Regions from separate parts of the Bradyrhizobium sp. BWC-3-1 genome, predicted to be linked through region 1. Evidence: riboswitches for the same ligand, from Rfam matches in the RefSeq annotation. Region 1 holds a riboswitch; the other holds the start of a gene.
The links. A riboswitch is a leader RNA that binds a small molecule or an ion and turns the genes downstream of it on or off. The one in region 1 is predicted to bind cobalamin.
Positions count from the first base shown of each region.

Region 2: it holds a riboswitch for cobalamin, as region 1 does, so the genes downstream of both, metE (5-methyltetrahydropteroyltriglutamate--homocysteine S-methyltransferase) here and RX329_RS28985 (DUF1636 domain-containing protein) in region 1, are expected to answer to the same signal.

Region 1 covers NZ_CP136625.1:5,968,388-5,975,256, reverse strand. The annotation lists gene cbiB (adenosylcobinamide-phosphate synthase CbiB) at 1-301, shown strand, start outside; gene cobD (threonine-phosphate decarboxylase CobD) at 313-1,275, shown strand; gene RX329_RS28995 (cobyric acid synthase) at 1,264-2,712, opposite strand; gene cobO (cob(I)yrinic acid a,c-diamide adenosyltransferase) at 2,723-3,358, opposite strand; cobalamin riboswitch at 3,399-3,617, shown strand; gene RX329_RS28985 (DUF1636 domain-containing protein) at 3,712-4,095, shown strand; gene cobW (cobalamin biosynthesis protein CobW) at 4,092-5,141, shown strand; gene cobN (cobaltochelatase subunit CobN) at 5,141-6,869, shown strand, end outside.
Region 2 covers NZ_CP136625.1:7,957,086-7,963,954, reverse strand. The annotation lists gene RX329_RS38205 (GNAT family N-acetyltransferase) at 125-661, opposite strand; gene RX329_RS38200 (EAL domain-containing response regulator) at 1,208-2,422, shown strand; gene RX329_RS38195 (4Fe-4S binding protein) at 3,000-3,203, shown strand; cobalamin riboswitch at 3,986-4,186, shown strand; gene metE (5-methyltetrahydropteroyltriglutamate--homocysteine S-methyltransferase) at 4,285-6,600, shown strand.

The DNA of each region.
Region 1 (6,869 bases):
GCTGACCGGACTTCTGTTCGTGCTGCTGGCGCCACGGCGATCAGAGGCGCTGTCGTGCATGACGCGGGATGCACGCCGTCACCGTTCGCCCAATGCCGGCTGGCCGGAAGCGGCCATGGCGGGCGCGCTTAGTGTGCGGCTCAGCGGTCCGCGGATCTATCACGGCAGCATCACGAACGAGCCATGGCTGAATGAAGCTGCGCGCGATCCGCTTGCCGCCGACATCGATCGAGGCTTGACGGTTTACCGCCGCACCATGCTGCTGCTCGCCGGCATCCTTGCGATCTTGGCCTTCGCGTGAAAGAACAGCGCATGCGCGAGCACGGTGGAAATCTCGATCAGGCCCAGCAGCGCTTCGGCGGTCGCGCGGAGGACTGGATCGATCTGTCGACCGGTATCAACCGCCTGCCTTATCCCGTGGGCGAGGTGAGTTCGCGCGCGTGGAGCGCGTTGCCGTCGCGCGCCGAGATCGAGGCGCTGCATCAAGCGGCGCGGCACGCTTACCGCACGAGCGCGGCGGTTGTCGCGCTCGGCGGCGCACAGGCGGCGATTCAACTGCTGCCGCAACTTGCGCCACCCGGCCGCGCGCGCATCCTCGCCCCGACCTACAACGAATATGCCGGGGTCCTCTCGGCCGCGGGCTGGGAGGTCCAGGAGGTCGGGGACTTCGACGCATTGGCGGGCGCGGACCTCGCCATAGTCGTCAATCCCAACAATCCCGACGGCCGATGCCACCCACCAAGGGATTTGCTGACGCTGCTGCCGCGCGTCGGTCGTCTCGTCGTCGACGAGAGTTTCGCCGATGTAGCCCCGCAGCTATCGCTTGCATCCGGGGACCGGCCGGGGCTGCTGATCCTGCGCTCCTTCGGAAAGTTCTATGGCCTTGCCGGCCTGCGGCTAGGCTTCGCGCTCGGCAATTCGTCCGACATCGCCAGGGTCGCGGCGATATCGGGACCTTGGCCGGTCTCGGGAGCGGCGATCGCGATCGGCTGTCGCGCTCTGCGTGACGATGCCTGGGCCGAGGCCACGTCCGCGCGGCTCGCGCGAGACTGCGTTCGCCTCGACGGCATGGTGCAGTCGCAAGGCTGGACGCTCGTCGGCGGGACGCAGCTGTTTCGTCTCTACGAGACGCCTGACGCACCTGCCGCGCAGGAGAAGCTGGCGCGTCGCCATATCTGGTCTCGCGTGTTCGCGCGAGAGCCGACATGGCTGCGCCTCGGGCTTCCGGGCAGCGAATCCGAATGGACCCGCCTGGCCGAGACTCTAGCGCGCTAGGGCGAGCAGGCCGTCGACATCGAGATGGGCTTCGATGTGATCGGCGAGCGCATCGAGCGCGCTCTCGACCCTTGCGTGATAGGGCTCGTCGCCGGCGGGAATGTCGAGCTTCGCCAAAAAGGCCTTGCGGAAATCATCCGACGTGAACAGGCCGTGCAGATAGCTGCCCTGCACGCGTCCGTCGCGCGAGATCGCGCCTTCCGGTTCGCCATTCAGCCTTGCGAATGGCCGCGCGCGATCCGGCCCATCAGTGCGGCCGATGTGGATTTCATAAGCCTCGATCGGCTGATTGGTGGCGGCATGCAGCGCTGCGACGCGTGTCAACGTCTTCTCCGAGCTCATCACCGTTTCCACATCCAGAAGTCCGAGACCCGGTGTGTCGCCGGCGGGGCCCTCGATCCCCTCGGGATCAGCGACGCTGCGTCCGAGCATCTGATAGCCGCCGCAGAGGCCGAGCACATGGCCGCCTCTGCGGTACTGCGCCAGGAGATCGATGTCCCAGCCCTGCGCGCGCAGAAAGGCGAGGTCGCCGCGGGTGGATTTCGAGCCGGGAATGATGACGAGGCGCACGTCGCCGGGAATGGCCTCGCCCGGCCGCACCATCACGAGATCGACGCCGGGCTCGAGCTTGAGCGGATCGAGATCGTCGAAATTGGCGATTCGCGACAGCGCGAGACAGGCGATCTTGCATTGACCCGGTTTGCGCGCATCGCTCAGGCCCAGCGCATCCTCGGCCGGCAGCTCGCCGGCGCGCGCGAACCAGGGCAGCACGCCGAGGCCGCGCCATGCGGTCTTTTCTTCGATCAGTCTGTAGCCGTCATCGAACAATGTGGGATCGCCGCGGAACTTGTTGATGACAAATCCCTGGATCATCGCGGCATCGTCCGGGTCGATCACCGTCTTGATGCCGACGAGTTGCGCGATGACCCCGCCGCGGTCGATGTCGCCAACCAGCACGACCGGCACATCGGCCTTGCGCGCAAAACCCATATTGGCGATGTCGGCCTTGCGCAGGTTCACTTCGGCCGGGCTGCCGGCACCCTCCACCAGAACGAGATCGGCGCGCGCCTTCAGCCGCTCGAAGCTCTCCAGCACGGCGCCCATCAATGACGGTTTCATCGCCGCATATTCACGCGCACGCGCGGTCGCGATGCGTTTTCCTTGCACGATCACCTGCGCGCCGACATCGGTCTCGGGCTTGAGCAGCACCGGGTTCATGTCGGTGTGCGGCTCGACGCCGGCGGCGAGCGCCTGGAGTGCCTGGGCGCGGCCGATCTCGCCGCCGTCAACGGTGACGGCTGCATTGTTCGACATGTTCTGCGGCTTGAACGGGACCACGCGCAGGCCGCGTCGCACAAAGGCGCGTGCGAGGCCGGCAACGATGAGCGACTTGCCCACGTCCGAGCCGGCTCCCTGGATCATCAATGCGCGCGCCATCGCGAGTTTCTTAGAACTCGACGCCGGCTTGCGCCTTGATGCCGGAGCGGAACGGATGCTTGACCAGCGTCATCTCGGTGACGAGATCGGCGATCTCGATCAGCTCGTCCTTGGCGTTGCGGCCGGTGAGCACGACATGCGTCATCGGCGGCTTCGAGGCCACCAGGAAATCGACAACTTCGGCGATGTCGAGATAGTCGTAGCGCAGCGCGATGTTGATCTCATCGAGCACGACCATGCGGAGATTCTGGTCGAGGATCAGCTCCTTGGCCTTCTCCCAGCCGGCGCGCGCGGCGGCGATGTCGCGGGCGCGGTCCTGCGTCTCCCAGGTAAAACCCTCGCCCATGGCGTGGAATTGGCAGAGGTCGCCGAAATGGCCGGTCAGCATGCGGCGCTCGCCGGTGTCCCAGGCGCCCTTGATGAACTGCACGACCGCGCAGGGGAAGCCATGGGCGACGCAGCGGACGATCATGCCGAAGGCCGAGGAGGACTTGCCCTTGCCGGCGCCGGTGTGGACGATGATCAGGCCCTTTTCGCCGCTCTTGGTCGCCATGATCTTGTCGCGGGCGACCTTCTTCTTCGCCATTTTCGAGGCGTGACGGGCGTCGGTTTCGTCGGCCGTCTGGGTATCCGGTTCGGGCGTCATCGGACGGGGTCCTTCGGCTTGACAAGAGGCGGTCGGGGGCAAATGGTGGCCCGGCGTTGGTTCCTGTCCTACGACAGGCGAAGAGGGAATGCGATAGGGTCCGAATCGGCAAGATTTGGTTCCAAAATGCAGCCGCCCCCGCGACCGTGACCGGAGAGATGCCCGAAGCCACTGACCCCTAGGGGATCGGGAAGGCGGGGATCGAAGGGGAAACCCTGCTCCGCAAGCCGGGAGACCTGCCAACGCGGACGATTTTGGACCGGCGGACGGGGTGTTCCGCGACGGGGAAACGGGCCTTCGCAAGAACGGTTCGTGGGCCTCATCGCTTCCCGCTGTTTATTCTGGAAGAAGCGATGACCGTCACACTTCATGTCTGCATTGCCTGCCGCGCCGGCGAGACACTTGGCGAAGGCGAGACGACGCCCGGCAAGCGCCTGCATGGCGCGATCCTCGAGGCCGGCGTGCCCGACGGCGTCAGCGTGGTTCCCGTCGAATGCCTGTCTGCATGCAACCAGGGTTGCTCCGTCGCGCTCAGCGCGCCCGGCCGCTGGTCCTATGTCTATGGCCGTCTGTCGGATGCGAATGCGAGCGATGTGGTCGCGGGCGCCGCGGCCTATGCGGCCGCGCCCGACGGCCTCGTGCCCTGGCGCAGCCGCCCGGAGATATTCCGCAAGCAATCGCTTGCCCGCATTCCCCCCATTTCCCCCTTGGCCGTCGTGCCGGAGGCCGCCGAATGAATTCGCTCGCAAAAGTCCCGGTCACGGTCGTCACGGGCTTTCTCGGCTCCGGCAAGACCACGCTGATCCAGCATCTGCTTGCCAATGCCAATGGAAAGAAGCTCGCGGTGCTCGTCAACGAGTTCGGCAGCGAGGGCGTCGATGGCGAGATTCTGAAATCCTGCGCCGATGCGAATTGCCCGGAAGAGAACATCATCGAGCTCGCCAATGGCTGCATCTGCTGCACCGTCGCCGACGATTTTATTCCGACCATGGAGAAGCTGCTGTCGCGGGCCGTCAAGCCCGATCACATCCTGATCGAGACCTCGGGCCTGGCGCTGCCCAAGCCGTTGCTCAAGGCGTTCGATTGGCCGGAGATCCGTTCGCGCATCACGGTCGACGGCGTGATCGCGCTGGCCGACGCCGAAGCTGTCGCCGCCGGCCGTTTTGCGCCCGACCCTGACGCCGTCGAAGCGCAGCGCGCGGCGGACGGCAATCTCGACCATGAGACGCCACTGTCGGAAGTGTTTGAGGACCAGATCGCCTGCGCCGACATCGTGCTGCTGACCAAGGCCGATCTTGCGGGCGCGGCAGGCCTCGAAGCAGCCAAGGCGGCGATCACCGCCGAGATGTCGCGCCGCGTGCCGATGCTGGCGATCACCGACGGCGCGATCGACGCGCGCCTCATCCTCGGCCTCGGTGCTGCCGCCGAGAACGATCTCGCCGCGCGTCCCTCGCATCACGACGGCGAAGAGGATCACGAGCACGACGATTTTGCGTCCGTCGTGATCGATCTTCCTGAGGTCACCGATATCGAAGCGCTGGTTGCATCCGTTCAGCGTCTGGCGCGCGAGCAGAATGTGCTGCGCGTCAAGGGTTACATCGCGGTGCAAGGCAAGCCGATGCGCCTCTTGCTGCAAGCGGTGGGCGAGCGCGTGCGCCACCAGTTTGACAAGCCCTGGGGCGCGGGTGCGAGGCAGTCAAAGCTGGTCGTGATCGGCGAGCACGGCGATATCGACGAGGCCGCGATCAAGGCGGGACTCGGTCTTTCAGGATCCGGTATCTGATGCACGTCGTCTTCCGCGAGAGCCGCGGTCTCGAGGAGACCGCGATACCAAGGGACATTGGCCAGGACCCGGCCGATCTCGTGGTGCTCTCGTATTCGGATTCCGATCTTGCCGCGTTCGCGGCCGGCTGGCGCCGTGGCCGCGACAGCCTGCCGTCGCTACGACTGGTCAATCTCGCAGAGCTCCGTCATCCGCTCTCGGTCGACACCTATGTCGAACGCACGCTTGCGCACGCGCGCGGCATTCTCGTGCGTTTGATCGGCGGGGAATCCTATTGGCCGTATGGGCTCGCGGCCCTGCAGCAGCTGGCGAAGGAGCGCGGCATCGTGCTGGCCGTGCTGCCGGCCGACGGCCGCGACGATACGCGGCTGGACGCGTATTCGACCCTGCCGGTCTCGACGTTGCGGCGGCTCAAGGTGCTCTGCGACACCGGCGGCCCCGTCGCATCGCAAGCCGCGATCGCGCAGCTTGCGCTGGCCTCCGGACTCTATGCGGGGCCAGTTATCGGCGAGATGACAGTGCCCGAGATGGGCTTTTACGACCCCGCGCGCGGCGTCGTCGCCGCGCCGACGTCGGGTGAGGGCAGGCCGCGCGCGCTCGTGACCTTCTATCGCTCCTATCTCACCGCTGCCGACACCGGCCCGGTCGATGCCCTGATCGCCGCATTGCGCGAGAAGGGATTCGACGTGTTTGGTGTGTTCGTCACCTCGCTGAAAGCCGCGGGGGTCGCGGATTGGTTGCGGGTGCATCTTGCGCAAAATCCTCCGGCCGCGATCGTCAATGCGACGGCGTTCTCGGCGATGGGCGACGACGGCACGACGCCGTTCGATGCCGCATCCTGCCCCGTGTTCCAGGTCGCGCTCTCCACGGCCCGCCGCGAGGACTGGGCGAGCTCGCTCCGCGGCCTGTCGCCCGGCGACCTCGCGATGCATGTGGTGCTGCCCGAGGTCGACGGCCGCCTGTTCGCGGGCGTGGTGAGCTTCAAGTCTGCCGCGATGCGCGATCCCGATTTGCAATTTTCGCATCTGGCACACAAGCCCGACGAGGAGCGCGTGAAGGCCGTGGCCGCGCGCGTTGCGGCCTGGCGGCGTCTTGCGGAGACGCCGGCCGCTGACAAGCGGATGGCACTCGTGCTCTCCAACTATCCGGGCCGTCCGCATCAGATCGCGCACGCGGTGGGTCTCGATGCGCTGGCGTCGGTCGAGGCCCTGGTGTCCGATCTCGCGGAGGCCGGCTTCGATCTCGATCCGGTCCATGCGCTCGGTGAGACGCTGCTCAAGCAGACCTTGAGCTGGAGCGTCGCCGATTACCGTGCTGCACTGTCGCGCCTTCCGCAAGTGTTGCAGGATGATCTCGCGCAAGCCTGGGGCGCGCTGGAGACCGATCCGGGTTGTCGCGACGGCGCGTTCCATTTCGCTGCGATTCAATGCGGCCGGTCGATCATCGCGGTTCAGCCGGAGCGTGGCGATGCGACCGCGCGCGATGCCGACTATCACGATCTCGCCCGCACGCCGCGCCATGCCTATGTCGCGTTCTATCTCTGGCTCCGCGAGCAGGGCTGTGATGCCGTCGTGCACATGGGCGCGCACGGCACGCTGGAATGGCTGCCCGGAAAATCCGTGGCGCTGTCGCAGGCGTGCTGGCCGGAAGCCCTGGTCGGCGATTTGCCCGTCATCTATCCCTTCATCGTCAATGATCCCGGCGAGGCCGTGCAGTCCAAGCGGCGCC
Region 2 (6,869 bases), 2.0 Mb from region 1:
GACGCACGCGTGAAGCGTTCGTTTTGAGAAGCAACAAGCCCAGGATTGACTGCGTGAAGGACTTTACCGATAGCACGCTAGCCCAGGAGCGCTTTAAGTGTGTGGCGCAGAGGTCGTACCACTGTCAGAGCCTCTTGCGCGCGCGCAATCCTCCAACCCGATATCCCCTCTCCTCGTAGAAATGGCGTACCCGTTCTAGGGCCGGATAGCCATCCGGAGGCAACGCAACCTCAATCATCTGCCAGCCGCGTCGCTTCGCCTCCGAATCTACCGCCTCGAGCAGATGCCGACCGCAGTCAGAGCTGCGGAAGTCACGAGAAATCCATAGCTCCTGAAGCATGCCGTACGCTCCGGCTGCTCTCACGGCCTGTACGGCCGAGATGCTAGCTACCCCTACAATCTGCCCGGTGCCTTGTTCTTCGACGACAAAAATGAAGCCCTGTTCGGGATCCTGAATCAGGCGCAACGCCGCCTGCTTCGCGCCGTGAAGGCTGAACTCCGGTCCGAGGCCACCTAACTCGGAAAGTAGCTCTTCGACCGCTTTTGCGACCGCGTTCTCATCTCCTGGCACGCTCTTGCGCAAAACCGTGCCCGCGCTGGACGTGCCTTGCCCTTCAGCGCCAACACGAACACCTGACCGAGCCCTCTGGAGGAAATTCATGCTCAGGAGGATACAGAAAACGCAATTGAGAGCAACTATCTGGCTCGGTAGGAAGCAGCACGTCCACACTCGCTATAAGCAACAGAGCTGAGGTAATCGCAAGCCATTGCCGTTCTCAGAATCGACTCCGGTTTGAGCAGCTGCGAACTCATGATGGGCTGCCTTCGATTGGAAAACAATCACCAAACGGCACACGCCGGTCATGTCGATCAAACGTTCGTAAGAGTGATTGCCGATCGTCGCTCACGAACTACTCTATTCAATAAATCGTGCGCCACGATGATCGCAGCGCCATAGAGCGTCAGCTCGGTCCGTCCGAAGGAGAGATTCCCACCTCGCGTACGACATCGTACAAAGTTGCGCGAAGCGCGACAGGTATCATACGCGTGCGCCCGATAAAATCGTCTGAGCAAGATCGCGAAAGATTTTGCACACTAATGCACTATCTTAAGCTTATCTCGAACAATCGAAAGATATCGGGAAGCACAGCTTGTTTGGACCTTCGCTCCTCGTTTAAGGCACCGTCACGGAACGGGAGTGGTTGCGATGGAACATGGTCAGGCCGAACTGGTCGGAGGGAAACCTGTAATCTTCGGGCAACGTAAGGTGCGGCCGCGGGCATGCCTGGCGGTCGGCAAACGGCATCTGCGCGCCTTTCTACGGGATGTGCTGGAGGATATGGGATTTGTTACCAGCGAATGCAGGACTGCTGACGAGTTGCCGCATGTACTCCGCACGGAGTTCCCTGATCTGATCCTGCTCGGCATTGGCTCGGACCGCATCGAGCCTGGACGATTGCTCGAGATACTGGTACGCGAAGAATTTGCAGGCCGAGTGCTGGCGTTCGGAGCGCGCGAGTCGATCATCATGGCGGCAGTGCAGCAGGTCGGCAGTGAATATGGACTTGCTATGCTGCCGCCGCTCAGGGCGCCGTTTGCAGCCGAGACGTTGCGCGATCGGATCGGCATACTCTTGCCAAGAGAGCCGGCGCCCCGTCCCGCGGTCCATGTCGGAGAAGCCTTACACGCTGGCTGGCTTGAGCTCTGGTATGAGCCGAAGTTTGACGCGTGTACCCTTAGCCGCCGCGGCGCCGAGGCGCATGTGCGAATGCGGCACCCGACCTGGGGCGTTGTTCCACCGGCCTATTTCATCCCGGAATCTCACGATCCGCATTTTAGGAACTTGTCGCAGTTCGTGATCGACCGCGCGATCAAGGATTGGCAGTATCTTCTGGAGCAGCAAACTTCGATCGATCTCTCCATCAATCTCCCGGCAGCATTCCTGATTGACCCGCAGGCGGTACGCGATCTCTGTCGGCGCATGCCGTCGCACGCCGCTTTCGGCGGTTTGACGATTGAAATCGAGAGCGTGGAAGCGATCGAGAACCTAGATCTCCTGGTCGAGGTTGCGCGTGAGGTTCGCTTTCACAACATTGGCCTTGCAATCGACAATGTCGGTGCCAATTGGCCGCAGCTGATGGGGGTGACAAAATTCCCGTTCATGAAATTGAAAGTGGATCGTCAGTTCGTCGGCGGCTGCGCGAATGGGCCCCTCAAGCGAACGGTGTGCCGCCATATCGTCGATCTAGCCAAAGAGTACAATGTGCGCACCGTCGCCGAAGGTGTGGAGAGCCAGGCTGACCTAATCGCTGTGGCCGAACTCGGCTTCGACCTTGCGCAGGGCCATCTGTTCGGAAAAGCCATGCCACTGAAGCAATTTGCACAGTCATCTTTCAACCCTGCTCCAGCTCGTCTAAAATAGTTGCGAGTGGCTGAGTGCGGCCAAGCGACGCTCAGGAGCACCGCCATGCCTACTCGGCACCAGGCATGAGGCTGAGTGCAATTCGGTCTGCAGGGCCAGTGTCGCTCGTCCCGCCGCCACTTCATTTCCCTCCGAAGCTTGTTATACCACAAGCCCGTTTTGGCAAGCCTCCAGCGAGTCCTCCGCGCAGCTAGCGTTGCAGCCATGAGCGAGGCTTGCACAAACCTCCAGTCGGGGTGTGTGACCGGAGGTTTGCCGAGATCCAACGTAGACCTGCGTCCGTTGGCGGTTTTTTGTCGCCGCCGGTTGAGGAAGCGTCAGCCTCGCTTGCCCCCGCGCTGACGTGCCAAACAAACCGACGGACGCTTCCAGCGTCAAGTCGCGACTGACTCTCGCAAGACGGGCCGAGGGCTCGTAGCCTGAAATTGAAGCGACCTGTTGCTGTCGCAGATGCAACATGGTCTCAGACCCGGGACAGCCGAATTGGGCAAATTGCCCAACATTGAGCGCGTCTGCGTTTGGCACGGCATTTGAAAGGGATCGCCCATGGCATCGCTCGCCTAAGGAGTCGGAAGGCATGGCTTACAAGATCGTCGCTTCGCAATGCACCGTTTGTGGCGCATGTGAGTTCGAGTGTCCCAACGCGGCGATCAGTCTGAAGCGCGACATTTACGTTATCGATGCCAAAAAATGTACGGAGTGCGAGGGCCATTGCGACACGCCGCAATGCGCGGTGGTCTGTCCGGTCCCTGACACCTGTGTCCCGTCCAAGACAGGATAGGCAGCCCGCGACCAAAAGGCCTCATCGCTCGATTTCGCGAACGAAGTTGTAGATGTGGGACCTTGAGGAGACCACGACCGCATGGGGCGCATCGAGGTCGATTAACATCGTTATGAGCTTAAGACGCTGAGCGACTCCGAGGAACCCCTCAAAGGGCTCTGTCGGAGGACACCGTCGAAATTGTCACGAACAAGGACAAGGCCCTCGATGCTCAGTGGCCGCGTTAAGGCCTATCATCGCTGGCCGCGAGTCGAGGCGAGGCAGACCGGCGTCGAGCGGCCACGGACGCATCGAAGCCGGCGCAAAAGTCGCTCAGCACGTGAACACCTATTGCACCGAGAAGATCATCTTGGCCAACCTCACGGAGGCGGACGACCTCGTGCCTGGTCGGGCCGCCGAACACCAAGGAGCCGACCTGATCATCCGTGCGGTCCTGGAGCAATCCGGCTTTCGAAATGTCTAGGGAGCCTCGTGGGCTGTGACCAAACGGATGCCGGCCGAGATGATCGCACCTTCCCGACGCGCTGGTTCGAAAAGCTGCTGACGGAAAAGGTCGCCTCCTCGCGATCACACAGATACCGAAAGCGGCCCGGGTTCGTTCCGGTCGTGGAGCTCAACCCTTACGCGAGCAACGAGCGAATGCATTTCACAGCGGAGCCTCCACAGATCCGGGCGTGTTCACCAGGCCGCGAGCAAGACCGTCGTGCCCGCCTAGTGCGCTCGTAATCGCTTGGGCAATATCGCAGCGAGAATCGGTAGGTTGACGCATCGATCCTCGTGCGCATAATTCAAGCCGTCGCGGTCTCCGGATTTCGTTTGATCTGGAGCTAAGAGGGAAGCCGGTGCAATGCCGGCGCTGCCCCCGCAACTGTAAGCGGCGAGCCGCTGTCCAACGAAGTCACTGAAGCCATGCGGCTTCGGGAAGGCCGGACAGCAGCGACGACCCGTGAGCCAGGAGACCTGCCTCGACAAGATATCGTCCACGGGCGGGGCGTCCCGGTGTGCGCCAAGCAGTTGTCGCTCACGCGATGTTCGCTGTCTGCGTCCGCCATGGCCTTTGCCCCAACATGGGGTCTAAGCTATGTCAATCCTTTCGCTTCCCGTTGCCACACTGGGGACGTCACGCATCGGCCCACGACGCGAACTCAAATTCGCGCTCGAGAGCTACTGGGCGGGAAAATCCAGCGAAGCCGAGCTCCTCGAGGCGGGGAGTGGACTTCGTGCCGCTAATTGGGCACGGCAGAAATCCCGCGGTGCGACCGTCATTCCTTCGAATGACTTCTCGCTCTACGACCATGTGCTCGATACCAGCCTAATGGTCGGCGCCATTCCCGACGTTTACGGCTGGAACGAAGGTCCTGTGTCGCTCAAAACCTACTTCACCATGGCGCGTGGCGCTCAAGACGGTGGTCACGCTCAGCATGGGCCCGGCGTAGCCGCACAGGAGATGACGAAGTGGTTCGATACGAACTACCACTACATGGTGCCGGAATTTCACCAGGATCAGATCTTTAAGTATGCCTCTCGGAAGCCGATCGAGGAATATGAGGAGGCAAGAAGCCTCGGCTATCAGACGCGGCCCGTCCTAGTGGGCCCAGTCACTTTCCTGAAGCTCGGCAAAAGCGTAAATCCCGCCTTCAATCCGCTGTCGCTGCTTGATCGACTCCTCCCCGTCTATGTCGATGTTCTCCGCGAACTAGCCTCGCGCGGCGCTGAATGGGTTCAGCTCGACGAGCCATGCCTAGTGATGGACGTCGACGAAGCATCTCGGGCCGCTGTCCGCCGGGCCTATGCTCATTTCGCTAAGGCCGTGCCGACCCTTAAAATCATGCTGGCCACATACTTCGGGGGTGTCGGCGACAATCTTGAAACAGTATTGGCCTTGCCCGTTGCCGGGGTTCATGTCGACCTGGTTCGTGCACCTGACCAGTTGGACGCGATTGTCGCCAGAGCAGGTAGAGATCTCGTGGTCTCGCTCGGTGTCGTTGATGGTCGCAACGTGTGGCGCTCTAATCTGCCGGCGCTACTCGACCAACTTGCTCCTATGGTCAAAAAACTGGGCAGGGACCGTGTTCAGATTGCCCCCTCCTGCTCGCTGCTACATGTTCCGACCGACATTGAACTAGAGATCGATCTCGATCCCAATCTGAAGACGTGGTTGGCGTTCTCAGTGCAGAAGATCAAGGAACTTTCGATATTGGGCAAAGCGCTGGCTGGCTATGCTGCCGACGTGGCCGATGAACTCACGCTCTCAGAGGATGCATCCGTCACCCGCGAAACATCGCCGAAGATCCACAGTGCGAACGTCGCCGGACGAATGGCCGCGATCGACGATAGCATGCGTCGCCGTCGCAGTGCGTTCACCCAGCGCGCCGACGTCCAACGCGTCGCCTTCGCATTGCCGATGTTTCCAACCACAACCATCGGATCCTTCCCGCAAACGGCGGACGTCCGCAATGCGCGTGCAGCTCATGCGCGGGGAGCGCTGAATGACACGCAGTACGAGCAGCTTCTGAAAGCGGAGACAGCCCATACCGTGCATTGGCAGGAAGATATCGGCCTGGACGTGCTCGTACACGGTGAGTTCGAGCGCAATGACATGGTTCAATACTTTGGCGAGCAGCTGTTGGGTTTCGCATTCACCAAGCACGGCTGGGTTCAGTCTTATGGCTCGCGGTGCGTTCGCCCTCCTATCCTGTTTGGAGATGTCTCCCGCCCGAAGCCCATGACCGTTAAATGGTGGCGACATGCGCAGTCTCTGACCAAAAAACCCGTCAAGGCTATGCTGACCGGACCGGTGACGATCCTGAACTGGTCGTTTGTCCGTGACGACATCCCGCGGAGCGAGACATGCCGACAGATCGCTCTCGCGATCCGAGACGAGGTCATCGACCTTGAGGCGGCTGGAGCGACCATGATCCAGATCGACGAGGCTGCGTTGCGGGAGGGATTGCCGCTGCGCAAATCGCAGTGGAAGGACTATCTCGATTGGGCAGTGGACAGTTTCCGCGTTTGCTCCTCCGCTGTCGCTGACGGAACTCAGATCCATACGCACATGTGCTATTCCGAGTTCAACGAAATCATCGATGCGATCGCAGCAATGGATGCCGACGTCATTTCAATCGAGGCGTCGCGCTCCAAAATGGAATTGCTCGACGCTTTCAAGAGCTACAAATATCCTAATGAAATCGGGCCAGGCGTCTATGACATTCATTCACCGCGCATTCCCGCAGCAGCCGAGATCAAGCAGCTGATTGTGTTGGCGCGGCAGCGAGTTTCCGATCGGCAGCTCTGGATCAATCCCGACTGCGGACTGAAAACTCGAAGATGGGAGGAGGTGCGTCCCGCGCTCGTCAATATGGTGGCCGCCGCACGTGAGTTGCGGGCCGAGGCATGATCGTACGGAGCGTGTCGCCAACGTATCTGTGAATAAGATGAACGCGCTTTGGGAGCTCGCGATATCCTTGCGAGCTTCCAAAGTTTCCAGCGCCTGCGAATGCCGGTTTGCCCCGGCGGAGGCGATCGCATACAGTGGCGACAAGCTCGAATCCGGCGGACGACCGCATGCCGGCCATACCGATTAGGTGACAATTCCAAGTCACTTACGCTCGACGCGAACCACGGTCCTATCGCTTCATTTATCCATCGCGTGGATGCGTCCCATCA